4 regions of the Alkalihalobacterium alkalinitrilicum genome follow, and region 1 is predicted to be linked to each of the others. Evidence: riboswitches for the same ligand, from Rfam matches in the RefSeq annotation. Region 1 holds a riboswitch; each other region holds the start of a gene.
What was found. Region 1 has a riboswitch for cyclic di-GMP ahead of BK574_RS28945 (type II secretion system protein). Riboswitches for the same ligand answer to the same signal wherever they lie in the genome.

Region 1 (3,340 bases):
GTTATGATTGTCCCGATTATTCAACATAGTGAAATAAAAGGAGTTATCACAATTGCTGTCAGTGAAAAAAATGCATATAAAAAACAAGATGTCACGTTAGTTGAGATTCTCGCCAATTTTCTCGGTGTTGCTATGGATAACGCCCGCCATTACGAACAGACGATAAAAGAAAGTGAGCGTTGTTCACTAACCGACCTCTACAACTATCGATCATTTGAACGAACATTAATTGAAGAATATGAACGAAGCATCATTCAGAATGAAAAACTAGCTGTTATTTTATTAGACCTCGATCACTTTAAATCGGTCAATGATACGTATGGTCACCAAGCAGGAAATGAAGTACTCTGTCAATTGGCAAAATTAATGGAGAACATCATAGGTGATGATGGCTCTGTAGCCCGTTACGGTGGCGAAGAGTTTGTGATCATGTTAACCAATACAAATCTAACGAATGCACATAAGATAGCCGAACAATTGCGAAGTCAAATTGCCAATAACAGTTTCAATATTCATAATGATCTTAATCATGGTGAGAAAAAGATCATTCACGTTACAGCGAGTATCGGTTTCGCCATAAGTGACAAAGAAGAAACCAATCCCGTTTCACTCGTCCGTCAAGCCGACCGCGCCATGTATACGGGTGCTAAACAAAAAGGAAGAAATCGTGTAGCGCTGTATAGGGATGATTGTGAAGTCGTAAAAAATGTAGATTTTTTAGCGGATACTTTAACGAGATAAAGACTAGAAAGTAGAGGAGATAGAGACAAAGTACGTGAAATGATTTCTACTTTTTGCTAATTATAAAACTCACATTTAAAACTAATGTATCTTTTGTGACTTTAGTCTTAAGATGTTTTAAAAACGCTCATAATTTTTTTTGAAAAACTCTTTAATTTTAAAGATTTCTTGTTATAATCAAAAATATAAGGGTAAGACATTCAGACTAGTGAATAACTGGAAATTCACTAGTTAGTATTACCTGAATTTAATAATTTGCTATAATAGGTTTGGAGCTACTGTAATTAGGGTAATAACTCTTAGAGGTAGTTTGAAAAGGAGCGATGAGTTACGACTTGTAAGTGGGCGCCTAAGTCGTAAGGAGCTAGTGGTGCAACCGACTTTTACATATGACATCTGCGGAGGTGGTCAAAGGTAAAAGTTATTTTTTTGCTTTAAATTTGTCGCATTTTGACAGATTAAGGTAAAAAAGTTAGCGAAACAAGGGGAATCACGCACAAGGACAAGCCAATCTATTAACGATTTTGAGAGCCAAGAACAGCTCTGAAAATAAATTGAAACTATGAGGAAAAAGGGAGAGATAAGAATGAGAGCACTTATTCAAAAACGTCTTAAAAACCAACGCGGTTTAACACTAATCGAGTTACTAGTAGTAATTGTTATTTTGGGGATTATTGCAGCGATAGCGGTACCAGCACTAATGGGGCAACGTGAATCTGCGGCAGAAAATACAAATGCGCAAACTTTAAAAATAGCAGAAGATGCTTTTCAAAGGTATTCTGTGGTAAATGGAGAAGAACCAACATTAAAGTCTCAACTTGTTGGTGATTACTTAGAAAGTTGGCCAAAGTGTGCTGATGGAACTGATCTTCCTGCTGCAGAAGTAGCAGACACTCCTTTAGCGATTACTGAATGTCAATAGACTGTTATTATAAAAGCTGCCGTAAAAATGCGGCAGCTTTTTAACCAGAATTGATAAAAATGCGTAAACTTTAAATCAAAAGGTAATGAATGTAGTTATTTATTAACTGGGTCCTTTTAGACATAATATATTTTAGGAGGAGAGTTAATTGTGATTTTCATAGATATATATGTCATTCTAATAGGATTATTACTCGGCTCCTTCTTCAACGTTGTAGCCATCCGTCTATTAAATAAAAAATCAATCGCCTTCCCTCCTTCTCATTGTCCACATTGCAAACACAAATTATCGGTATTAGATTTAGTTCCTGTCTTCAGTTATGTATTTCTAAAAGGCAAATGTCGTTATTGTCAAACAAAAATATCACCTTTATACCCATTCGGTGAACTTTTAACAGCTACATCGATTTTTATCGTGTATAAATTTGTCGGTCTACAACTAGAGCTAATTCCAGCACTTCTCCTAACTGTTTTACTTGTCATTTCTGTATTAACTGACATTCGTAAACAACTTATTCTAGATGTAGTAACGTTACCAATGCTTGGTGTACTTATCATTTCTCACCTATTTATAGGTACAGAACCATTTTGGTACTATTTACTTGGTGGGGTTGTTGGTTTTGCATTGTTACTACTCATTGCCATCGTTAGTCGAGGTGGAATGGGTGGTGGTGATGTAAAGCTGTATGCGGCGATTGGTGTCGCGTTAGGACCATGGATGACGGTGATGAGTCTCGTTTTAGCATCATTTGTCGGTACGGTCATTGGTGTACTACTATTGGCACTTGGCATCGTGAAGCGTAAACAACCGATTGCGTTTGGGCCGTTTATCTTTATTGGAACGCTTTTAGCTTATTTATTTGGACAGGATATTTGGAATTGGTATATTAACTTCTTATGGTAAGGGTGTGAGAATATGAATAATCAAAAAGGAATTACATTAATTGAGTTACTCGTAACGATTGTTATATTGGGGATTATTGTAATTCCTATTCTCACGTTAATGACCAATGCCTTTACGAACACGGTTTCTCAAGGAAGAGAAACGCAAACTCTTTATTTTGCTCAGCAAGTGATCGAAGAAGTGAGAGTCAATTCGTACCCAAGTGCTTTAAAGGATGAAATAATTTACGGCACTTGTTCCCCTAATAGTGGCTGTACGGAAATTAACATAGCTCAACTTGAACCGCCTTTGTTAGGAGATACAGAAGTACTTTATGAAATCTCATTTAGTGAGTTATCTGACGTAACTGATGATGAGGAAAGAAATCAGATATTAGCAGCTAGCTTTTTTGAAGTAGAAGTAACCGTAAAATCAAACGCACCAAACAGTCAAGATGTTTCTTTAGTTACGGTGGTGAAAAAGCAACCATGAGAAATCAACGAGGTATTACTTTAGTCGAGTTACTTTTGACGATTACCATTATGTCAATGATTTCTATTCCTGTTTATATGTTAGTAAATAGTACATTGAAAGTCCATCAACAAACGAGTATTGATAATCAACTGCAACATGAAGCGCGGTTTATCTCGCAATATATGAGTGAAAAAATTCGCGATGGAGCACAAATTTATAATACTCCTGGAAAATGGGAGTTAAGAAAAGATGGAGAGGTATTTATCCGCTATGATGAGGTTACAAAAGAAGTTTTTCTTAAAGATAGTGGCCATCTATTAT
Region 2 (3,340 bases), 2.0 Mb from region 1:
TCGTTATAACCCGAATGATTCAAAGTATGCCTTAAAGGATATTAATTTGTATATCCCTGCCAACCAAATGACTGCTGTAGTTGGCCCATCGGGTGCTGGTAAAAGTACGTTAATTGATTTGTTGATGGGACTTAATCAATCAGAAGAAGGAGAAATATTATTAGACGGTGTTCCACTATCAAGCGGTAATGTACGTTCTTTGCGACAAGCGATTAGTTATGTTCCTCAAGATCCATTTTTATTTAATGAAAGTATTCGAGAAAATTTACAACTTGTTGCTTCAGATGCCAGCGAAGCGGAAATGTGGGAAGCACTCGAATTTGCTTCTGCTGATTTTGTTAGTAAGCTTCCTCAAGGGTTGGATACTTTAATTGGAGATCGTGGCATCCGACTTTCAGGAGGAGAACGGCAACGACTTGTCTTAGCCCGGGCGATTTTACGGAAACCATCGATCCTCGTATTAGATGAAGCTACGAGTGCGTTAGATACAGAAAATGAGTCGAAGATACAAGAGGCTATCGAACGACTGAAAGGCAGAATGACAATTATCGTTATTGCCCATCGCTTATCAACGATTCGTCACGCTGATCAAGTTATTGTTCTCGATCAAGGTCAAATCATCCAGCAAGGTGGCTTTAATCAGCTGGCAAAAGAAAAACGGAGTATGTTTAGTCAATTGCTCAGAAAGCAAATGGAAGTTATGCAATCATAAAAGGGTTAAACGCTGAATGAGGTACCTCATTCACAATATAATTTATAAGCTTACAAGTTTTGTAAAAAAGTCTAATAGGTTATAGGGAATAAGGTATTTGAATGCCAAAGTAGCTTCAAAGTATAAGCCTTTAGGTAATTATAATCAAAGCGAATATATGTCACCAGTATTTGATAAAAATAGTAACATTATAAAAAATGCAACACCACATCATTCTATTTTTATTAAACAAAAGTCTAACGATTAAATAAAAACATAAGAACTTACTTAATAAATTCCTAATCAATCTTCTTTCACTTATTTTCTCTAAACATTTAATTCTTTTTCATGATGAATTACTCTTTTTAAGAGTTTTAATTTCATCTCTTTATCAAGACAATCTTTATACAACACAATATTGTAGGCATACATTAAACGATGATAAAAAGCTTTACCTTTACTCATTATCTGTTTACCTAGTAGAAGCATCACTAAGACCTCCTCTGTATATCGTATTACTTGTTCCAGAGAAGTATTCAATATTCAGGTAACGTCTTATGGGTACTTGTTGATCGTTGTTATATACATGTATTTAACATGCGTAGAGTTTTTATTAGTATTCTATTCTCTATGTGATGTTGATTTGGTGGCAATCCAGTAATTTTAATCCAAGTCGATTGGAAGTCATTTTTAGTAATATGCATCCGAGTGTGTTCGTAGCGATTGGAGTTATTCTCGAACTTGCTCAATTGGGCTGTTATATTTGTTTATTATTCTTGCCTTTTTGACATTTGGAGAACTTCAACGAAAAAAAGAACAGTTTGCATTCTTGGTTGCGGTTTCGTATGGTGTCATTGATGAAGTGCATCAATATTACGTACCGTTTCGCTCGTTTGGTTTTGATGATATTTCAAAAATGCTTTTATGGGTAATTGTTAGAAGAAGCTATAATAGGAGGAATGCTACCTTTGGTTCCTTTTTAAGAAAAATAGTCTGTATGTTTCAAAAGAGTTCAACCAAGGTTAATTTGTAGCTAGGCTTAGGTTAAACGAAAAAAAGTGATGAATGATATTCGCCATCATTGATCACTTTCGGCCCGTCCTAACTTTGTAATTTACATAGAATTAATAAACTTTTGCGTAATACTTATCAAGAAGTAAAAAAAATGGATAGTCTTTTCTAAGGATAAAGTTTCTTGGAGGACTTGCCCAGTTTGTTTTCTTTTTTAATAAAAACCGTTTGATTTCTTGTTTGGTTAAACCCATTTCCATTGCCTGTTTCATTAATTGTACCCACTCTTGATCCAACTCTTTGTTACATTCATTTTTCATCGTATTTCCCTCCTAAAATACTATGAGCATTTCAGGCAGTCCAGCCATCATCATTGAAATCCAAATCCCCAACCTAAGACCTGTGACTTTGCGTCCCTACTTTTCAATAGGTTTGCCGTTTTCTGAAAAATATTAAAGTATTCCTCATGATTTTTCAAAGTTTTTGAGATTTTCCGCGACTTATGTATTAATTAATTCATAGTATAAAGGAAGAAACCATATCATAGTGTTGAAGTTTGTCGATGATAGAATATACAAATCGTGTCAAAGATACAGAAAAAATGACCCCTGCTTAGTTTTTTTTACCTATGTTTACACTGTTGATATGTTGATAAACAAAAAATAGTAGGTATATAGTTCTATCATCGTTATTTCAAACGGATGGATTATTTGGAATTAATTGTTATATTGAATACTAATATGTCGAGAACTTTTTCAGAAAATACCCAATAATAAACTTACAGAAGGTTATGTATTTTAAGGATGAGCACTAAATGACTTTCAAAAAAGTGGGGATATGAAAGAACTAGTTTCAATTTAATTTTATTTGTACAGACACAACCGAGCCCATACACACATAGACATAAGATAACAAACCTTATGGGGGTGAGGAAGTGTCATTATTTGCAGCCATCACCTATTTTATTAAAGAAGTCATTGTTTTTGTAGGGTACGTAAAAAACAATGCCTTCCCTCAACCGCTTTCGAAAGCAGAGGAGCAGAGATACTTACAGCTCATGGAGCAAGGAGACGAAGAAGCCCGTAATCGCCTTATAGAACATAATTTACGCTTAGTCGCACATATCGTAAAAAAATTCGAAAATACTCGTGAAGATACAGAAGATCTAATTTCGATTGGCACAATCGGGTTAATAAAAGCGATTGAGAGCTACTCACAAGGAAAAGGAACGAAACTAGCGACCTATGCAGCCAGGTGTATTGAAAATGAAATCCTCATGCATCTTCGCGCATTAAAGAAAGTAAAGAAAGACGTATCGCTTCACGATCCAATTGGAACGGATAAGGAAGGAAATGAAATTACTTTAATTGATGTCCTTCAAGAAGAAACGGACGATATCGTCGATACGATCCAACTGAAAATGGAAAAAAAGCAAATTTATGATTACATCCATGTATTAGATGAGCGCGAAAAAGAAGTCATTGTCGGACGTTTTGGTCTAGATTTAATGAAAGAAAGAACGCAGCGGGAAATTGCTAAGGAGCTAAATATTTCTAGAAGCTATGTTTCCCGCATCGAAAAGCGAGCATTGATGAAGCTATTCCATGAGTTTTATAAACGGAATAATGGTTTGTAGAA
Region 3 (3,340 bases), 2.2 Mb from region 1:
AGATAATATCATTGTTAAAGCATATATACCAAATAAATTCCTCATTGTAACTCCCCTTTCCATTTATTACAACTCTATAATACCTATATTTTAAATGTCAATAATTTTTATAGCTTCTGCTTTGGAGGGACGATTTTTATGAACGAGTCACTGGGCACCTGTGAAAATTGTTTAAGAACTGGTAGAGAAAAGAACTTAAAAGTAAGGATGGATAAAAAACTCTGTCCTGATTGTTATGAGGTAAAAAGACGGTACCATATAATGTTGTACTATTATGAGGGTTTGAAAAAGGTACTTCAAGTAATGGATATGAAAGAAGGTCAAGTCATGAAGGTCTTTGATGATGACTATCTTAAAGGAAGACTCGATCGTGAGATGCTAGAGGATCTTTCAAGGGATTATGAGGAGAAAGTTCTGAATAGGGATCCTTATAATGGTTACAGAAAATAGTTTACCTTTTAGAGCTAATCTCGTATGAAAACCCTTTAATCATGTTGTTACATTCCTTTATTACCTTCAGCTCACTATCAGCGATATCTGTCATATGGCATACTTTATTTCGTATATCTGATAATTTTCTAAGCTTTTCTCTTTGAGATCTATTAATATTGGGGATGATATGTGGGTATTTAAAGAGGTAGCTAACTAATTCGTGCAGGCATGCGTCATTAATTGGCCTTTTCTCGTAGAGGATACTTCGCCAGTGAAGACCGTATTTATAAGTTAGTTGAAAATTGATTATAGATTGTAATGTTGTTTCAATTTCGTAAAGCAGCCGATACCCTTCTATCATGTTTTCTGGAACACAACTTTCTTCAAATACAGTCATTAAAAAACCTCCCTTTTATTGTTCTTTATTTAGAATAACTATTTTATTTTATAAGAACAATAAAGGTAAAGTTAAGATTGTGTAAAAAATTAAAGCCCCTTCAAAAAAATTAATAATATTACAAATCAATTACAATCGAGTGAATGTTCAGATAAGTATTGCTATAAGTTCTCACAGCATTTAATATTATTTCTTGGGTATGTATTCAAGGGAGGATTTTTTCATGTTAGAAAAGTTAAGCGACGGTGATTTATTGGAGGCATATAACAAAGCAATTAACTGCAAGTTGTCTAAAGATTTCATTGAACTATTAAAGAAAGAATTATTAAAAAGAGAAATTACATATACTAAATAATTATTTACATTTACTATTATCAATCTTTTCTTGAAGCCATTGTAAGAATTCAATTTCCCTTTCTAATACTTGTCTTTGTAACTCACTTTCAAAATAAGATACTAATTCATTCAATTGCTGTTCAATGGGCAAATTTCTCACTCCTTTACAAAAATATATTGCAAAAGTTAGATAATTTCAACTATTATGTCCTCTCTATTGAGAGGACTTTTTATTTTACTGCTAATTCTACAAATCAACTCTAATACCCTTTTTTCTGTTCCACTTTATAGACTTTTACATAAATTCCCAGCGCTAAAAAGAAAATCCCATTTCTCACCCCGAAGAGTGGGATTTACTATTTTATAGTATCACTACTTTACTCGATCGCCAATTTCCGATATAATTCTACAGTATTTGCAAAAGGCAAACTTATTGAAAGATAAGGACGCAAAGCTACAGGGACTAACGGGAAACCCACGTCAGCCAGCTGCCAATGAAAAAATAAAACTCCGTAAGAAAAGCACCCAGATATTTTCATTCGGCACAAATTTTCTTAAAGGAGTGTAAAAAACAATAATGGAACTAATTGAACCCGAACTAAAAGTAGCATTAGAAAAACTGGACTCTTTAATTGTGACTCTGCCCGATAAGAGAGATTCTGTATTTCATTTCAAAAATTTTATTATTAGCTTTTTACGTACTAATACTAATAATGTAACATTGCCCGTTTCTGAAGTAATGGCATTTTTAAAAAATAAAAAACCAACCGTTTTCTCTATCTTAAGAAATGAATACAGTCATAATTTAGTTATTAATGTTGTTACTCATGTCGATTTAGAATATAAAGTTGCTTCTAAAAGGCTTTACGATCTAAAACTAAAACTAGGTATTATAAACAGATAACCAAGAATTTAAGCCCACTCCGAAGAGTGGGCTATTTTAAGTTTAATACATAGAACAAAACCGAGTTACATATACTGATATAGAAGGCTTAATTGGCCTCGTTAAGCCTCTTGGGAATAACACCCCACTTCTTATTTCTAGTCGAGGGGCCACTAAAATATCCATCTGAAAAGTCCACCACAAGGTTGGGCTTCTTTTTGTTATTAAAACATATGTCCCCAAGTTAGTGGACCAACAATACCATCCACAGTTAGACCATGAAGACGTTGATAATTTCTTACGGCACTTGCTGAATTAGCACCATAAATACCATCAGTTGTAGCACCTACCACACGTTGTACTGCGGTCACATCATTTCCACGTAGCATTGGAGATAGATTTCTTAATAATCTACGGTATTTTGGTAATACTGCATCTAAAGCGTTTCTTGTTTGATTACCAACCAGACCGTCAACTAAGATATTTTGTCGAGCTTGGAACGCTTTTACTGCGTCTTCTGTTTCTTTACCAAAATGTCCGTCAGCTCCGAAACGTGGTAATCGTTCACCAGCCGCAAGCAATTTATTTTGTAAACTCCTCACCGTTTCTTCTCGGTCTCCGTTCTTAATTAATGGATTTGGTGAAGGTGCTTTTATTACTATTCCAGCAATTTTAGTATCTGTAACTTCTTTCTCAGTGCGCCCCTCTAACCGTTTTCGAAACTCACCCATATTTATTCCTGGGCACGCTGTGGATTGATTAGGAAACTCTCGATGCCCTAAAACATTAGATAACCCTATATTAAATCGTTCCATCGCTAAGCGTACACGTTCTATTAATACTGGTAATTGCTTCTCGTTAGGTGCTCCTTTACCGACGTAACAAATATTATATGTTCGTGTATTGTGACCACCAACTCCATTTGTAATAACTACAGGGTCATAGCATATTTGTAGTGTTCCATCCTTTAGTATGATTTCAGAATAACCACCGTGACTCCATCCTCTTTTAGTTCTCCATGTTCTTTCAAAAGAAAAAGCGTCCCCTTGATCTGTAAAAGAATAATGGACGCCAATACGATTAATTTGATCAATACGTCTACGACTTCCGCCATCCATTAACTTACCTCGTAAATCTTGTACTTTGCTCATTACTTACCCTCTCCTTTCACTTTTCCGTCAACATACGCTTCACCGAGAATATATGAAATAGCCACACCAGCAACAGTGAGAACCGCATCTGTCGGAATTTCTAACCCTAACCCTTGATTAACAATGACCAATAACCCTGTA
Region 4 (3,340 bases), 3.0 Mb from region 1:
TTTAACGAAGAAGGAAACCTTTGTATCATCAGTTCAGGATGTAGATTAAAACATGTGTTGAATGATGCCATGAAAGCATTCTTAAAAGTCCTTGATAGTTATACACTTGAGGATATATTAATTAACAAAGATTACTTGAGGACGCTATTACCAAAAGTTTAGTTCGGTCTGTCGTGTGCTTTCATTCTACTTTTTGCATAGCTGAATGAAGCATACTATTGATCCTTTACTTCGTTAAAGCAAGGTCGAAAAGAAATCTCCTACCTATTTAATCAAATTCGGTAGGAGATTTATATAATTATTATTTTAGTTTTTTGCTCTGTTTCGTTAAGAAGTTCTCACTTTTAACTTATTAGGATGATTATAAGCTAAACCTTTTTACACTATTTTGCAATTCTTCACCCATGGTGGCTAATGTATCAGCAACAGAAGTGATTTCTTCCATAGACGCATTTTGCTCCTCTGCTGAAGCAGCAACATTCTGAGCATAACCTGCCGCTTCTTTTGAAATGTGTTCCGTACCATCTACCATTCTTAATAAACTTTCTGAGCTTGTATTGATTTGTTGGATCGCAGCTGAAATATCTTGGAATTGATAACTAACATTTTCAACACCATCTGTAATTTCCTCAAACGCCTTTCCTGCTTGGTTTGCTAGTGTGATCCCCTCTTCTATTGCACGTCCATTTTCACCCATTGCATCTACTGTTTTACTTACTTCTTGTTGAATGTCTTTAATCAATTCATTTACTTGACTACCCGCTCTACTAGATTCTTCTGCTAGCTTTCTTACCTCATCTGCAACAACTGCAAACCCTTTACCATGTTCTCCTGCGCGAGCAGCTTCTATCGCTGCATTTAAGGCTAATAAATTCGTTTGATCAGATATACTAGTAATGATTGAAATGACATTTTCTATTTGCTCAGACTTTTGTCCTAAAGCTTGAATTACTTTTTCCATTTCTATACTTGAAGCATTAATTTGGTTCATTTGTTCCATCGATTGGAATACAACTTGTTTCCCTTTTTGAGCCGTATTCGCTGTTTCTTCTGAAGATTGATTGACCTCTTCTGCATTTTTGGAAATGGCTTCAATTCCAGTAGAAATTTGCGTTACAACATTAGACATCTCTTCGATACTTTCCATTTGTTTTTCAACACCGCTGGAAATTTCCTGTATCGCTTCTGTAATTTCTTCTGTTGCTTTACTAGTTTGCCCACTACTTGCAGATAGCTCTTCTGAAGTCGATGCTACTTGCTCAGAGCTAGAAGACACTTGACCAATGATTTCTTTTAAGTTTTTCGTCATTTTATTTACACTAGTCGCTAGTAAACCAATTTCATCTTTATTTTTAATGTTTAACTCACTAACTCTCAAGTTACCAGATGCCACTTCTTGCACCTGTTGAGATAATGCTTGGATTGGTTTTGATAAATGTCTTGAAAATAAGTATGTAATAACCGTTCCGATTAATAAAGATAACCCTAATGTAATGAGAAGAATATATAAAACTTGATTAGCACCACTGTTGTAATCTGACATATATGAACTTGGTACAATAACCCAGCCCCAATACGGGTCAATTTCAGAATATCCTATTTTCGTTTCATTTCGATCGGGATTACTTGGATGTGGGAAATCATAATAAACAAAACCTCCACCACTTTCAGCAACATTAATAAATTCTTGTACAAAATACGATCCATCACTTGCTTGAAACTCCCAAGCATTATCACCTTCAAGGGATGGATGGGTTTGAACATTTCCTTGGTTATCAATTACAAAAATATACCCATATTCTCCGAGATCTATATTGGTATTTACAGGTCTCGTTCCATCAGCCATTCTTTCCCCTAAAATAAAAGTTTTAACTGTCTCTTGTGCTTCTTCTAAAGACAAAGTTCCTTTATCCACTTCATTATTTAATGCACTAATCATATGTACGACTTGCTTTGTACTATTTTCCAACATGGTTCCACTTAATTGATTTAGACTACTTTTTGCAGAGTTAAAGCCAACAATACCAATAATTAAACTTGGAACCGCTAACAAAAGAAGAATTATAAAAAAGAGCTTTTTTTGAATTGTCAGTTGCATACCCTCAAACCACCTTTTATATTTAAATATCTTGTTAATATAGAAACACAAGTACACCAATGAATTGGCGGTTTTCACAAAATTTATCTATCAATAGACATAAGTTACGATTATATTTTCCCAGTGCCTACCCCCAATAACTGAATGGATCTAGTAGCTTAATATAAAATAAAAAAACATTCCCGTTAAAAAATGTTTCCATAAAACGGTAACTGGCTAGCATAACAAAAAATTTGTATTAGCCCCTAAAGCTTTGCGTCCCTTTGTTTCCAAAGGTTTGCCCTTAACAAATTATTCAATTTATTTGTATAGAGTTGATTAACTAGTTCTATTATCATTTAAAAATTATAAATTTTCAATGATTTTATGTAATTAGTCTCTCTTTTAATCAATGTATATCAAACTACCTTAGTTATAAAGTTACAAAGAGGCCCAAGTTTGCAAGATTACAAACTTGGGCCTCGAATAGGAAACTAGTATGTCAAATTTACGATTGGTATATTATTAGCTTCACAGTAATCAGTGTATTTCTTTAATCGAAGAAAAATATCATCTTGATCAGTCACATTATTATTGTCATCTAAATATTGAATGACCCCACCTAAGAAGAATAACGTAATCATTTCACCTTTGTCTTTATCCACTACTAACGTATGGATATCTCCTGGCGGCTCATAAACAAATGTTCCTGGTCTAGCAACCCAATCTCTTTCTAAATAATACCATTCTCCATGAAGCGGATAAGCGAGAACAGGCCCACCTGTATGTCTATGGCGTCTAATCATCGCACCACTTGACATCTTTGTTAAATGAACCCAATTACCAGTAGTTAAATCAAATCGTAGCGGTTTAAACCATACTCCTTCACTATGTGGAACCCACGGAATACTTTCAATATCAATTGCTCTGTCAGGTAATGCTACTTTTTCAGTGAAAAAATCTAACTCTAAATTTTTAACCATTTGTATCACTCCATTTGTTTTGTAATTAAGGTATACAACTATATTGCAACTTTCATGCCAACAGTAAAAACCCCATGAAACACAGTATGATCAGTAAAAATGCAACCAAATCTGTGCAACAATGCACAACATTTGCAATTTTGCACTTAATTTATATGTCACAATAGTTTATGATGATTGTAGATCAAAGGAAAGAGGGTGTTACTATGGAAAATAAAATGCAAACACAGACAACGGTTAAAGATCTCATAAGTCAAACAAAAATAACAAGATTTTTAGA

Region 2: it holds a riboswitch for cyclic di-GMP, as region 1 does, so the genes downstream of both, BK574_RS13000 (anti-repressor SinI family protein) here and BK574_RS28945 (type II secretion system protein) in region 1, are expected to answer to the same signal.
Region 3: it holds a riboswitch for cyclic di-GMP, as region 1 does, so the genes downstream of both, BK574_RS11885 (hypothetical protein) here and BK574_RS28945 (type II secretion system protein) in region 1, are expected to answer to the same signal.
Region 4: it holds a riboswitch for cyclic di-GMP, as region 1 does, so the genes downstream of both, BK574_RS08000 (methyl-accepting chemotaxis protein) here and BK574_RS28945 (type II secretion system protein) in region 1, are expected to answer to the same signal.

What each region holds. Positions count from the first base shown of each region.
Region 1 covers NZ_KV917368.1:4,742,028-4,745,367, forward strand. The annotation lists gene BK574_RS22880 (sensor domain-containing diguanylate cyclase) at 1-741, shown strand, start outside; cyclic di-GMP riboswitch class II at 1,049-1,132, shown strand; gene BK574_RS28945 (type II secretion system protein) at 1,328-1,663, shown strand; gene BK574_RS22890 (prepilin peptidase) at 1,814-2,566, shown strand; gene BK574_RS22895 (type IV pilus modification PilV family protein) at 2,579-3,037, shown strand; gene BK574_RS22900 (PilW family protein) at 3,034-3,340, shown strand, end outside.
Region 2 covers NZ_KV917368.1:2,702,492-2,705,831, reverse strand. The annotation lists gene BK574_RS13010 (ABC transporter ATP-binding protein) at 1-712, shown strand, start outside; gene BK574_RS27535 (hypothetical protein) at 1,019-1,180, opposite strand; gene BK574_RS13005 (VanZ family protein) at 1,455-1,724, shown strand; gene BK574_RS13000 (anti-repressor SinI family protein) at 1,816-2,022, opposite strand; cyclic di-GMP riboswitch class I at 2,054-2,149, opposite strand; gene sigK (RNA polymerase sporulation sigma factor SigK) at 2,637-3,338, shown strand.
Region 3 covers NZ_KV917368.1:2,517,323-2,520,662, forward strand. The annotation lists gene BK574_RS11865 (hypothetical protein) at 1-63, opposite strand, end outside; gene BK574_RS11870 (hypothetical protein) at 139-450, shown strand; gene BK574_RS11875 (hypothetical protein) at 452-829, opposite strand; gene sda (sporulation histidine kinase inhibitor Sda) at 1,053-1,184, shown strand; gene BK574_RS28825 (hypothetical protein) at 1,185-1,316, opposite strand; cyclic di-GMP riboswitch class I at 1,579-1,661, shown strand; gene BK574_RS11885 (hypothetical protein) at 1,743-2,069, shown strand; gene BK574_RS11890 (peptidoglycan recognition protein family protein) at 2,273-3,199, opposite strand; gene BK574_RS11895 (hypothetical protein) at 3,199-3,340, opposite strand, start outside.
Region 4 covers NZ_KV917368.1:1,709,071-1,712,410, forward strand. The annotation lists gene BK574_RS07995 (Rrf2 family transcriptional regulator) at 1-162, shown strand, start outside; gene BK574_RS08000 (methyl-accepting chemotaxis protein) at 362-2,098, opposite strand; cyclic di-GMP riboswitch class I at 2,303-2,390, opposite strand; gene BK574_RS08005 (2,4'-dihydroxyacetophenone dioxygenase family protein) at 2,572-3,060, opposite strand; gene BK574_RS08010 (sigma-54 interaction domain-containing protein) at 3,267-3,340, shown strand, end outside.